One region of the Paenibacillus sp. LBL genome, then DNA from elsewhere that is predicted to be linked to it. Evidence: riboswitches for the same ligand, from Rfam matches in the RefSeq annotation. Region 1 holds a riboswitch; each other region holds the start of a gene.
What was found. A riboswitch is a leader RNA that binds a small molecule or an ion and turns the genes downstream of it on or off. The one in region 1 is predicted to bind thiamine pyrophosphate.
Positions count from the first base shown of each region.

Region 2: another riboswitch for thiamine pyrophosphate. It lies ahead of M2277_RS10745 (ABC transporter substrate-binding protein); the one in region 1 lies ahead of M2277_RS20150 (ECF transporter S component).
Region 3: another riboswitch for thiamine pyrophosphate. It lies ahead of M2277_RS01365 (YkoF family thiamine/hydroxymethylpyrimidine-binding protein); the one in region 1 lies ahead of M2277_RS20150 (ECF transporter S component).

Region 1 is NZ_JARXYU010000010.1:80,548-85,132, forward strand. It holds gene M2277_RS20140 (SDR family oxidoreductase) at 316-1,167, shown strand; gene asd (archaetidylserine decarboxylase) at 1,228-2,031, opposite strand; TPP riboswitch at 2,197-2,309, shown strand; gene M2277_RS20150 (ECF transporter S component) at 2,401-3,030, shown strand; gene M2277_RS20155 (ABC transporter ATP-binding protein) at 3,023-4,585, shown strand, end outside.
Region 2 is NZ_JARXYU010000003.1:544,769-549,353, forward strand. It holds gene M2277_RS10735 (ABC transporter permease) at 1-463, opposite strand, end outside; gene M2277_RS10740 (thiamine-binding protein) at 460-753, opposite strand; gene M2277_RS10745 (ABC transporter substrate-binding protein) at 841-1,872, opposite strand; TPP riboswitch at 1,986-2,097, opposite strand; gene M2277_RS10750 (VOC family protein) at 2,271-2,660, opposite strand; gene M2277_RS10755 (GGDEF domain-containing protein) at 2,981-4,510, shown strand.
Region 3 is NZ_JARXYU010000001.1:278,549-283,133, reverse strand. It holds gene M2277_RS01380 (class I SAM-dependent methyltransferase) at 3-725, opposite strand; gene M2277_RS01375 (nucleotidyltransferase domain-containing protein) at 869-1,567, shown strand; gene M2277_RS01370 (YjcZ family sporulation protein) at 1,683-1,778, shown strand; gene M2277_RS01365 (YkoF family thiamine/hydroxymethylpyrimidine-binding protein) at 1,850-2,452, opposite strand; TPP riboswitch at 2,541-2,643, opposite strand; gene M2277_RS01360 (sigma-70 family RNA polymerase sigma factor) at 2,877-3,368, shown strand; gene M2277_RS01355 (hypothetical protein) at 3,361-3,714, shown strand; gene M2277_RS01350 (carboxypeptidase regulatory-like domain-containing protein) at 3,692-4,585, shown strand, end outside.

The DNA.
Region 1 (4,585 bases):
GAGCCTTGGCCTTCATACGGGTGATGTTGAATCCCGATTTCATATATGCTTTTCTCAGGATGAACCGCAAAGGGAGCTAACCGGCTCCCTTTTTCTCGTATATTTAGAGTACGCGATAGGTATTTTTTTCTTATGTGTACCTTCGGGTGCCAGACCTATTCATACAACGGAAATTTGGCATATTAAGCATATACATAAAGTTTGTTCGGCTGAGGCCAAAGGGAGTAAGTTTGTTGGTAAGGTATTCTGAAGGAATAGAAAGGTGATGGGAGTGACGTTGTTGGTGGCAAGTACGGAATATGTGGTGAACCGTTGGTGATTGCAGGGACAGGAAAAGTGGCATTGGTGACGGGGGCCTCCAGCGGCTTTGGGCTGCTTATCAGCCTGGAGCTGGCGCAAGCGGGATATGATGTGGTTGCAGGGCTTCGCAGACCGGAGGCGGCTCAAGAGCTGATGACCCGCGCGGAGCAGGCGGGTGTTGCAGAGCGAATTCATCGGGTTCGATTGGATATATGCGATGAAGAGCAGGTACGGGCGGTTGCCCTGCATTTGGAGCAGCGGTTTGGTCGATTGGATGTGCTGGTGAACAATGCTGGTGAAGCGGTAGGCGGAATGGTGGAGGAAGTGCCGCTGAGTGGGTGGAGAAGACAGATGGAGACGAATTTCTTCGGAACGGTATCTGTGACACAGCACATGCTGCCGCTGATGCGCCGGACCGAGAATTCCAAGATTATTCTCATGAGCAGCATCAGCGGCGTGGTCGGCTTCCCGGGTTATGGACCTTATGCTTCCTCCAAATTTGCGATTGAAGGATTCGGGGAGAGCCTGTCGCTGGAGCTTATGCCCTTCGGCATGCACGTTGTGCTGGTTCAGCCAGGTGCTTATGGCACACCGATCTGGAATAAGAGCTTTGGTGAGTTAGAGGTGAAGGAAGGGTCACCCTACAGCGACATGCTGAAGGGTGTGCTGGACTATTCCGAGCGGACAGCCAGGGGAAGCGGAAATCCGTTGGAGGTGGCGAAGCTCGTGGCAAGGATTGCCTCCATGTCCAAACCGAGATTCCGATATAAGCTGCCCCAAGGCACGCGTATAACCGCATGGATTAAGGGATTGCTGCCGGACCGGTGGTTTCAGCAGATGATTTATCGGATGCTGGGCAGACGTTAATCATTCATGCTGCTAATGATCGAATGCCTTAACTTGTCATGTGCGCTGGGGCGGCAGGAATTACCCTTTTTTGGCCGTGGAGGGGTGCAGCAAACCGAGTAATTCTCCCATTTTCACTTTGGAGCCGGGCTCCAGGTCGCCGCGAGGGCTAAACGTGCCGTTCTCCGTCAAAAGCACAACGGTAGAGCCGAATTCAAAATACGCGAGTTCATCGCCGATCTGCCATTTCTTAACGCTCTCATCGGCGTAACGGATGCTGCTCACGTTCATTGCGCCCACCTTCACGACGGCAACTTCTCCGAATTCATGGGCAATGTAGGTAATGAGACGCTCATTGCGGCTCAGCACAGTTCGGATATGGGTCATCGCAAAGTCATTCACGGGGTAAACCTTCCCCTTCAGATGCTCGCTTTCCGCCTGAACACCGGTTACGGGTGAATGGATGCGGTGATAATCTGTTGGGCTTAAATACAATACGAATGCATAACCGTTTATATAGTTTTCCATTCTCGGGGATTTCGCGAGCAGCTCGCTCAGGGTGTAATCCTGTCCCTTGACACTCAGAATGGTGCCGGCATGAATGGCGCACATTGCTGAAATAGTGGCATCGACAGGGCTTACCATGGCATCGACGGTGTCATCGATGGCACGCAGGCCTATTTTTAACCGGCGGGAAAAGAACTCGTTCAATGAGCGGTATTCGTGGATCTCTTTCTCCGCTTCATGAGCCGGAATTTGATAGATTCGTATAAATGCAGGTATTAGATGACGGCTCAGCCGGCTGTGGGAACAATGCCCCATCATTCGGGACAACCATTTTCGGGAGGAGAGCTCAGTCATCAGACGCAGCAATTGTTTAGCCATGTCATTCTCCTTTGTGCATAGGTGTAAGCAATATAGCGATGGTGGAAAAGCCAATCACTCTGATATTGACATAGAATGAGATGGAAATCAATAAATAGCCATATTTGAAAAAAGGTTCTTGCAAATTCTGGAGCGGACCTGTATTTTAAAATTAACATAAAACCGAATAGGGAATACGGGGGCTTGAGTGAATCAGGCTGAGATTGCAGCTATTATCCGCTGTTGACCGTTAATCTGAACTGGGTAATGCCAGCGTAGAGAATATCCGACCCTACCTACATAGGGCCTATTTTTCCGTCTGCGCGTTTTTCCAGACGGTTTTTTGTTGTGTTTACACAAAAATAGCGGTGGAGAGGGGTACAGGTTGTTATGGGAACATCAATGCAAGAGAAGTTGGGGGTTCAGCCCAGAAGAGGGCTGCGGTTAAGCGATATTTTGGTGACGGTGCTGGTATCGCTTGTGTTTGGCGTGATTTATCACTTCTGGGGGTCGGTCTATAATCTTTTTAAACCGTTGTTTTTTGAAGCGGATGAGCTGCTCTACGGCATGTGGTTTGCGGCAGCTACGCTGGCTTATTTGTTAATTCGCAAGCCGGGCGTGGCCATCATCGCGGAAGTGGCTGCTGCCCACGTGGAGGTGCTGTTTGGCAGCGGCTGGGGATTGACTCTATTGTTATATGGCTTGATTCAAGGACTGGGGGCAGAGTTGGTATTCGCGGCGTTCCGCTATCGGAGTACCTCAGCGTGGACCTTGGTGATTGCCGGGGCCGGAGCGGCCATCGGTTCGATGATGATGGACTTTTATTACAGCTATACGGATGATCTGCAGACATGGATGTTCCTTGCCAAATACGGTATGCGGGTAATCAGCGGTGCAGTTATTGCAGGTCTGTTAATGCTGCTCTTGGCCAAGGCGCTGGATCGCACAGGCGTAACGTCTCTGCTGCGTCCCGCGTCGAAGAAGGATTACGAAGCGCTGGATGATGCGCGCCATGTCTAATGCCACGGTAAGCCTATTTCCGGCTCAGTCCGCTGAGGTTCAACAGGAGCAGGCTGTGCAGGTGGAGGGACTGCGCTTGAAGTATCCCGGGGAAGAGAGGCTGATGTTCAAAGATCTCTCGTTCTCGGCAGCCCGTGGGGAAAAGGTGCTGCTGCTTGGTCCGAGCGGATGCGGCAAATCCACGCTGCTCCAGGTGCTTAGCGGAATGATTCCCCGCGCTACGGAAGTGCCAATGAAGTGTGAGGCACAGATTGTCCCGCGCTCCTGGGGATACGTATTTCAAGACCCGGATACGCAGTTTTGCATGCCGTATGTGGATGAGGAGCTGGCCTTTGTACTGGAGAATCTGAGTATTCCCCGAGACGAGATGAAGGAACGGATGCAAGCGGCGCTGCATGAGGTGGGGCTGAATTTGGAGGAGCTTCATCTGCCGATCGGCCATCTGTCGCAAGGGATGAAGCAGAGGCTGGCGCTGGCTTCCGCCCTGCTGCTGGAGCCGGAGGTGCTGTTCCTTGACGAGCCGTCCGCACTGCTTGACCCGGAAGGACGGGAGCAGATCTGGGATGCGGTGAAATCCGTATCGGAAGGACGTACACTGATCATCGTCGAGCACCGGATCGAAGAGATGGCGAAATACGTGGATCGTGTCGTTCTGTTCAGTCCGGATGGCGTTATTCTGGGCGATGGACCGCCGGCGGCAGTATTTGCTAAGTATGAGTGCGAGCTTAAATCCTATGGAATCTGGTATCCCGGCGTGTGGGAAGATTATGCTCAGACCCGGGCCGGCCGGGAATTGTTTGCTCCGGTTGATGCCTATGGCGAAGATCTGGGGAATCTCCTGCACGAGGCTGCCCTGCCTTACCCTTTAGATGGGGAGCCTGTGATCCGTTTAGAGGATTTCAAGGGACTGAGATGGGATAAACCTGTGATTTCTCTCCCTTCGGCAGAAGTTTATCGGGCAGAATTTATTGCGGTGGTAGGGCCGAACGGAGCGGGGAAAAGCTCGTTTCTTCTCAGTCTGATGGGACTGCTGCGCGCGCAAGGGACCTACGTGCTCTGCGGGGAAGAGGTTGTGCAAGGCAAGGCGAGAAAGGTGCGGAAGAAGAGAGAGCAGCAGCTCCGTCAAATCGGATTCGTGTTTCAGAATCCGGAGCTTCAGTTTCTGACGGAGCGTATTGGCGACGAGGTTGTTTACTCCTTGCTGGTGGATAACATGCCTGCGGAGGAAGCGAAGGCCCAAGCCGATCGCTGTCTCGAACGCTTCGGACTAAGCGGAATGGAGAACAGGCATCCCTATCAGCTGTCAACCGGTCAGAAGCGGCGTTTAAGCGTTGCCACTGCGATGGCCAGACAGCCGGAAGTTCTGCTCCTGGATGAGCCGACCTTCGGTCAGGACGCGCGGAATACGTTTGCGATTCTGGAGATGTGCGAGCGTCTGCGCCGTGCGGGAACCGCCATTCTCATGGTGACCCATGAGATGGAGATTGCGCAGCGGGTCGCCACGCATATATGGGAAATTCGGGAAGGTCAGCTGACCTCGAGCATGGCTTCACCC
Region 2 (4,585 bases), on a different contig from region 1:
TCTGCATGTAATTCATCATGGTGCGATCGGTTCGGGCGAGCCCGTCCAGAGCCGCAACGGCCACCGGGAAGAAGCAGACCAGGGTAATCACAATAACCTTGGGCAGCATGCCGAAGCCGAACCAGATCATGAGGAGCGGCGCAAGGGCGATAGTCGGTACATTCTGGCTAAGAATCAGAAGCGGATAAAGAGCTGTTTTGAGAAAAGGCACCATATGCAGAGCCAGTGAAATCACAAGTCCGATTGCTGTTCCGATGATAAACCCGATCAAGGTTAGCTGCAGGGTGGCTAATGTATGCTGGAAAAGACCGGCAGCACCGGTAACTGCCTCGGATCCGATCGCCGTTGGCGCAGGCAGAATAAATTTTTCGATATCGAAGATCGATACCGCCGCCTGCCATACCAGCAAAAAGAAGAGGACCGCCACAACAGGCGGCCAGACGGAGCTCCACCAGCTTCTCATGGACGATATTTCTCAGTCAGCTTATCCATGCTGATGCCGCTCGGATGATGTGCAATTTTGACCTGGGATATGATGCTGGGACTTCCCGCATTCACCAGCGCCTCATGCATGCGCTCGACGATCTTTAGCAGCTCGGAGAGTTCTCCTTCCATGGTTGTCTCCAGTGCATGGACCTCGTACTTCACACCCGAATCCTCAATAACCTTGATCGCTTCATCCACATAAGGGATGCTGTCCCGTCCACCCGGCGTCCGGGGTATCACTTGAATGCTCAAGAGGGTGTTCGCCATATATAATCCATCCTTTCGTGCAGCGATATGATTATGAAAGAGAGACAGCCTGCTGTCAGGCCGACTCTCTTCTTGATAGAAAAGACCTTATGGTTGTTCCGGTAAAAAATCATTGGTGAACGCGCGGTCTGCATCAAGCTCTTTCTCCAGCAGTTTGCGCTCAAACATCCAGTCGGCATACCCCGACCATACTTCGGCTTTCTGTTCACCCCAACGAGGCGCGTCATCCTGATAGCGGGGACTCAGCCATTTCTGGCTGGCCAGAACCAGCTCGGCATCCAGATCAGGCACGGCCTTCGAGAGCAGCGCTGCTGCATCCTCAGGATGCTCAATAGCATGGTTGTATCCTTTGGAAGTAGCCCGCATGAAGGCTTTGACAAGCTCAGGGTCCTCTTGGATCAGCTTCTCGTTGGTCACGATGACCGGCGTATAATAATCGAGCTGGTCAGAGTAGTCCTTCACATAGATCATATCAAGCGGCTCATTGCGGAGCTCGGCTTCGATGCCCGTCCAGGCGTAGAATATCCAGGCGAAATCAATGTCGCGTTTGACGGCAGTAAAATAATCGGCATCGCCCATGTTGACCATATTGACTTTGCTGACATCGGCACCGTCGATCTCCATGATGGATTTCATGACAGCTTCCTCAACGGGGGAGCCCCAGCCGCCATAGGATTTACCTTCGAAATCTCCAGCCTTCACGATCCCTTTGTCCTTGGGAGCGGCAAAGCCGGATGTATTATGCTGAATGATCGCCGCAATGGAGACGAGCGGCAAGCCTTGCGTTCTGGCGAGGGTTACCCCTTCCTGATAGCTTATGCCGAACGGCACGTTACCGGATGCGACCAGCGTATCCGTTCCACCGGCTCCCGGCTGGACGATCTGGACGTTGAGCCCTTCCTCCTCATAATATCCGAGCTCCTTCGCTGCATACAGACCCGTGTGATTGGTATTGGCGGACCAATCGAGCATCAGCTGCACGTCACGGAGTTTCCCAGGACTCTTGGCGTCTTCTCCTTCAGCGCCTGTGTTCTTGTTCTGTCCGCCTGTACCGCATCCGGCCGCAACCATCAGCAGGACACAAGCGAGAAGCAGGGGGACCCATCTTCCCTTCTTCATCGTGTCTTCTCTCCTTATGAGTTCTATTTCTATTACCTCGCAACTCCACAAAAAAAGCGCCCCGATAATCTCAGGACGCATGACGGCGTAAGTGTATAGTACGGCAAATATGGCTGCCGCAAACATTGGCTTCCTACGCTGGCATTACCCAGATCAGGTGTAAGGGTCAGTATCAAAGCGGATACACTCTCAGCCGGCTAAATTCCAGCTCCCCCGATATTTATGAAGTTTCGATCAGTACATCCGTTATTATAGTCCTAACACCAAGACCTGTCTAGTTTTCGAAAAAGGTCATGAACAGGACAGGCCTTATGTAGGGAACCGCGTTTAGGCAGCCCAAGAGTTCAGCATATGAACATTTTAAGAGATGAAATGTTGGATACCGTGCTGCGTGCGGGTTAACGCTGGAAGAACTCGATCCATTCCCCTTCGGGACCATGCACGAAGAAATAACGATAGCCGTTCGGGAGAGTGACGATTTCCTCGTCCAGATGAGGAACTTCAAGTCCTTGGACGCGTGCATACTCTTCTTCAATATCATCCGTACTGACTGCAAAATGGTGCACCGTTCCTTCCGAAGGCAGCGAGTCGCTGTAACCCTGGATAAGTTCGACTTCCGTTTCGTCACTTCCATTAAATCCGAGGAACGCGAGTTGAATGACCCCATTGGTATGAGTCAGGCGATTCTTTAGTTCAAGGCCGACTACCGACGTGTAAAACGCTATCGTGGCTTCCAGGTTTCGGACTACAATACCAACATGATCCAATCGTTTCTGTGACACTGCCATACACCCTTTCCGGTTCGTATAAGATATGAAGAATAATATCATATGATTCCTATACGTCAAGTAGGTGATTGATATAGTAACTTTTCAGGTTTTCACGTGTTTAATTGAGTGTAGTCCTTGCATTTGAAGTACACCCGTCCAGTAGAAAAACTTCATTATATAGATCTTCTAGCGATGTGCCGGATAGATGATTTTTCTTTGATTTCCTCGTCTTTACTTTTGGATGGGTAAAAAGTATCATGAGGAATAGAGAGCTTAATTCAAAAGACCTAAATCATCCATCGTGTACAAGCTTACCTTTTTGCCAAGGGGGAGTGCTTATGAGTCCAACTCCAGCAGATCATCTGTGGATTCGACTCGCCATTATATATGCATTTATTCAGATAATGACTGTTCTGTGGATGCCTGATGCTTTATCGCTTCAGCGTGTGCTAGTCATTATTGCTCCTATGGCCGCCTCCGTGTATTTAATTCGGGTCAGCCGGCGTTATAAGGCACATCTTCGCAGGTTTTGGTTTATGGTAAGTATCGGACTGATGGCCGATGCAGCGGCCCGGATCGTCTCCTCCTTTTTTTTCGGGTTCGGGAAAGAGAGCGCTTTCCAGATATCCAGCTATTTCTGGGGATTGGAAGTGATCCTGTTCGCCAGCTGCCTCATCTATTTGTTCCGGCATGTTCAAGGCCCGCTAAGGGGGCTGCGGTTTATGCTGGATATCGTCATCGTTGGCGTAACGTTCATGACGGTGGGCTGGGAGTATTTAATCAAGCCCGAACTTCAGGACAGTACGTATTCGGGGGGGACGGGAAGCGTATGGGTGGATATGCTGTTTCCGCTGTGCGGAATGGTACTTATTTTCTTTACCGTGGTGTTGTATTTTAATACCAGGCAATTAGGGAAATGGGCGGTCATTTCATTAAGTCTTGGCGGAAGCGCTTATATTATGGGTGATGCTCTGCACTTTTATCTCGTCCATTTCGTGAATCTCGAAGTTCGTGCATATCTTGATCCTTTACATACGTTATCTGTGTTTTTCATTGCTTCTGCAGGTGCACAGCCCGCTCCCGATACCGGAAATCAAACGGTGAAAGAGAGGGAACCGCGTCCTGTAGGAACCTTGATTGTCAGATATTTGCTTCCATATGGCGTGCTGGGCGGAATGTTTGCCCTCATGGCGCAGCGGTTCGGTGGCTGGAACGGTCTGTTTACCGGTCTATCCCTGTGCGTCATTCTGATTCTGTTCCGCCAGATCCTGATCCAGTATGAGAATGACCGCTTGTTACATCGACTGCATGAAAGTCTGAGGCAGAGCGAATCGCTTGCTCACCGGGATGATCTGACGGGATTGTATAATCGTCGTTACTTCAACGCAAGACTGTCCAGCTCCTTGTTAGAGGCCGATCGGACAGGATCGCGGGTAGGGCTTCTCTACATGGACATGAATCGTTTCAAAAAGGTGAATGATCGTTATGGCCACCGTGCCGGAGATCTGTTGATCCGCAAGGTTGCATGCCGCCTTCAGTCGCTGGAATCCAAAGGGATTCTGGTGTCCCGTCTAGGGGGAGATGAATTCACCGTGATGATCCAGTCGGCCGGGGAGGATCAGGAGCTGATCTGGATGGCGGAGGAGATTTGGATGCTGCTCAGCGAGCCTTATGAACTGGAGGGATATGAAGTTAGAACGTCGCCGAGTATCGGTATTGCCGTGTATCCCGATCATGCCCGGAACGATCAGGAGCTCATTGGCCGTGCGGATGCAGCGATGTATGCCGCGAAGGAGCGGAATGCCCGCTGGCACTTCGATGTGGACCGGACGATGCAGCTGCAGCTTTTGGATCAGAAGATTGAATAAGGGATGGATAACCAGAAATATCGACAATGCGTTGTTAAAAGCAATATAAGTCGATTTTTGTAGATTAAAACCCTA
Region 3 (4,585 bases), on a different contig from region 1:
TATTATTTTACGGCACGGAATAAGGCGGAAGCGAGATAATCGGTGTTATCCAGGATCATCCGGTCATGCTTGAATAACGTTTCCCATAACGTTACATCAAACAGAAGTCCTTTATCGCGCTGCTCAAATGTATCCAGATGACGTGTTTGCTCTTCCTTCAATTGTTCGTTGAAGTGGTTATACTCCAGAATTTCCTCCTGCTTAAAACCGCAAGCCAGCAAGGATTGTGCCCATTCTTCCCGCAGCATCAGATTCGGAATCCCGAAGAATTCCAGCAGCTCCTTGAGCTTTGGCTCAGGCATTGGCTTATTCAGCAGCAATTCTCTGTCCAGCAGAACGCCTCCTTGATCCAGAACGCGATAATATTCAGGGAGTGATCTCGACGTATCCGTGAATACGGTGACTGATTCGGCCATAATCAGATCAAACTGGTTGTCTTCAAAAGGCAGCTCGCACACATCAGCCTGCAAAAATTGCACGTCCATTTTCATGGCTTCGGCTCTGGTGCGTGCTTTTTTAATCATATTCTCATTGAGATCTATGGCCGTGACTTGATAGCCCATCTCCGAAAGATGGCATGCTGTCCTGCCTGTTCCGCAGCCAACCTCCAGAATACGACTGTTCGGCTCAATCGGATAATTCTTCAGCATTCTTAAGGTAGCCTCGAATCCGCCCGGATGCGCACTGCCCATACCTAATCTGGATAGCATGTGAATGTAGTTCATTTCATCTTCCCTTCTTCCTTGTAGTCATCATGAGGGTAATCGTTTATTTACCATATGATTAAGGTACGTTTGGGGTTTTTGCTGAATTAAATATTTTGAGCCCTTTTTTTCGGGAGCTATGAGAACTACTGGGGGAAATAGCCATGAAGAAGGAACCGATGGAGGCAGCAGAGCGTGTTATTCACCGTCATTATCCCGACTGTTTGCTAGCTGTGCTTGGCGGCAGTGCAAGCAGAGGAGAACATAACGAGCAATCTGATTTGGACATCGTCATCCTTGAGCGGGACGGAGATGAGATGCGGAGAAAGACCCTGGAAGCGGATGGATGGATTGTGGAATTGTTTATATTGTCTTTGTCATCCTATCGTGAATACTTCGACGAGGGCGTGATGGCAGCCAATCCGACATTGCAGCGGATCACAGCGGAGGGTAAGGTGCTGCGCTCGTTGCCGGAAGGAGAAGCAGTCCGCGCAGAGGCCCAGCATGATTTGAATTACGGACCGATGCCATGGATGCAAACCGATATTGATGAATACCGTTACATGATTACGGAATATGTGCAGGATTTGAAGAATCCTAAGCGGGATGGCGAGAAATGGTTTACGGTGCAAAAGATCATGATGGTACTTTGCGAATTTGTACTTAGAGTGAATGGGGAATGGACAGGGGAAGGCAAGATGCTGTTTCGGCTGTTCCACCGATTCAGCACGGCATTGGGAGATCAATTGGAGGTTTCGCTTTCAGCGATGTATCGACAGGACGATCCCTCCCTCCTTCTGGCATTCACAGAGCAAGTGCTGAACCCGTTCGGGGGCATGCTTCTTGTGGGTTATGAGGAATAGATTTTGACGGGTGAGCAATAAGAGAGGTACATTAGCCGTGACGTTCGCCTTCCACGACCAATACAATAATCATGTGATTCGGTCACGTCATTCTTTAAATCCAGGAGGGATCTTCATGAGCGGAGTATATGGCGGTGGATGGGGTAATTCAGTAGGTATTATTTTGGTTCTCTTCATCCTGCTCGTAATCATCTCGAGTGCTTGGGTTTAATTCGTCAAGCTCTTGGAGCAAATCGCAAAAGCCCGGCATGCGCCGGGCTTTTGCCTGTTATATAGAAGTGATCACGGTCTTGGCTTGGCTGATGGACTGTGTGCAGACACGACTGCGGTCATGACAAGGTGACTGCTGTCCGATTGGATCGCATGCAAAAACGCATCTTCGAGGGATTCAAACACCTTGGAGATGGAGCCGTCCAACCGGCTGGCATAGTGAACGCTTCCGGCGAACGTTCCTTTTTCCTTAGCCCGATGCACCTCTTTATAGATAACATCCATGTAATGGTCTGTACCCAGTGGATAAAGGGCAAATTGGCAGGCCGTGTCTATATCGGCATTCTTCCCAATCTCGCGGTTCAAACGCTCCGAATCCTCTGACATATATACATCGGCTTCCGTATCACCAGGACAGCCAATAGAATAAGTTCCGTTAAAGACGGTGTGCACACCGCTTGCTGCCGCATAAGCAAAAATCGCCCTCGTTACATCAAATACATGCTCCGCCCGTCCACGAATACAGGTGCTCACATCATCCGTCTGAATCCATACTTTCCCCGTGTTGACGGATTTCAGCGCGTCCATAATGACTTCCACAAATCGGTCAGTCATCGGAAACACCGAGAATCGGCATCCGACGATGCGACTGGTTCCACATGTTAGCTCACTCATTGTTGTTATCCTCCCCTATGATATAAATCCACGCAAAAAAACCGCACCCCGTGAAGAAAGTGCAGTTATGCCTACGTGAAAAAGTATAAACATAAATGCTACACTTCCCCACGCTAGTATGACCTAGATCGGGTGATAAGGGTTAACGGCAGCACGCCGTCTCTCAGCACATGGCACCCCTAGTACAGCCAACATGATATGCAGTTGGTCCCGGAACTATTGCCAGTTCAGGAAGACAAAGGTTTCTTGCTTGTGTTATTGTATCGTTTTGTCGGAAGGTTTTCAATCATTCGATTTTTTTTCGACATTGATCCAAATTGATGCAACCGATGAAAGACCAGACGCATCATAGTTATAGAGAGGGGGAGATGGCCTGGATGTCATACAGCGCTTAAAACAAAAAGAAGAGGCGGCTCTCCGGGAATTGATGGAACAGTATGGAGATTATCTGCTTCGCACGGCAGTATTGCTGCTGCGTGACCGTCAAGCGGCTGAAGAGGCCGTTCAAGATACCTTTATCCAGGCGTTCGAGAATATCGCTCAGCTTCGTGACGGCGACAAACTTCGTAGCTGGTTGACCCGAATTGCAGTGAATCGATGCCGGATGCGGCAGCGTACATGGGATTGGCGTCATATTTTTCCCATGCCGAGGATGGACCAGCATGTAAACGAAAGTGTACCTGCCGTGGATGAAATGCTGGGCGTCCATTGGCGTGAGGCTGAAATGATCAAATCAGTGCAGCAGCTGCCCTATACATACCGAGAAGTGATTACGCTCTATTATTATAATGAGTTGGGTGTTCAAGAAATTGCAGCGCAATTGCAGCTGAATATAAACACGGTTAAGGCACGTTTAATGAGAGGGCGGCATAAACTCCGGCAGATTGTTGTCGAGAAGGGGGAGAGCGATGCGTAGCGAAGAACAGGAAATGGCCGAACAACTAAAGCAGGAGCTGGAGGAAATTCGATTCCTGGGCGCAGAGAAGGTGATTTCTCGCACATTTCCAAAATCCAGCCGCGAACGTTTGTCTTCCTTGTGGAATAAGGAAGTAGAAATTTCTGCTGCCGCAATTGGTTATTTTGGCGCAGTAGCGGCCGTTCTGCTGCTCGGAGGTTTGTTATGGAGGGAAGCAATTGTGAAACCTGCTGTTTCCGTGCCCTTGCAGGTGAGCAATGAACTGCTTGAAGCCGGGGGGAATTATTACTGGAAGGATCAGTACGAGAGGATGGTGGCCAGGCTTGAAAATTCGGGTCAAGATTAAACACCTGGTGTTGGGGGTTTCGGGTTTAATCCTCTTCGTTATGATGGTATCTATGCTCACACCTCGAATAGGGCTGCTGATTGCGGAGAAGCAGATAGAACAAGGCCAAGCTGAGGGGATAGCCAAAGTCATTGACCTTATTCATGAAGAAAGCAGCAGCAACCGGAAATGGGAGATGATCGAGAAGTATGTGATTGTGCCTAGAGCAACAGAGCTATCTCATCGGTTTGATGTGTTTATTAGTCCGGGGTTCACCAGCACAGGAGGAAGCACCGATCAGCAGATTCGTTTTACTGAGGATGAACGTTTGCCGCTGCTGAATCAATATGTGCTGGGAGCGCCAGCCGGAGAATATATGAAATATGCCGCAATAGACCTTGCGGAGCATTATTCGATGAATGGTGATGTGGAGGGAGCAGCGGATATATTGGAAACCGCTATCCAAAAGTTCGGGGATCTGAGCAGCGGATATTCTCCGGAGCCTGTTCTTTATTCCTATCAGCATGAATTGGTGCTGGAGCTTGCGAGCCTCTATGACAGGCTGGACCAGCCTGATCAGGCGGCGCTGCAATATGAGCGATTAGGGAAAGTCCTTTCTGGAGATTGGAGGGACATCCATAGTAAGGCCCTTTTATATCACTCGGAAATGCTCCTGCGTCGGGGGAGCCCCCAAGCCGCTATGGACGTGTTGAATCGGATATCAGAAGGGTCCGGCGGGAACTTTGCAAATTCGGATATCTCAAAACGGGCGAATCAGCTGAAAGGACGGCTGAAGAGGATTTTAGACGGAGAGACCTTGTCAACAGTAAGCGGAACCTTGCGAAATCGTGAGGGGGATCCGATTCCATTCGCAGGTGTATTTTTACGTAAA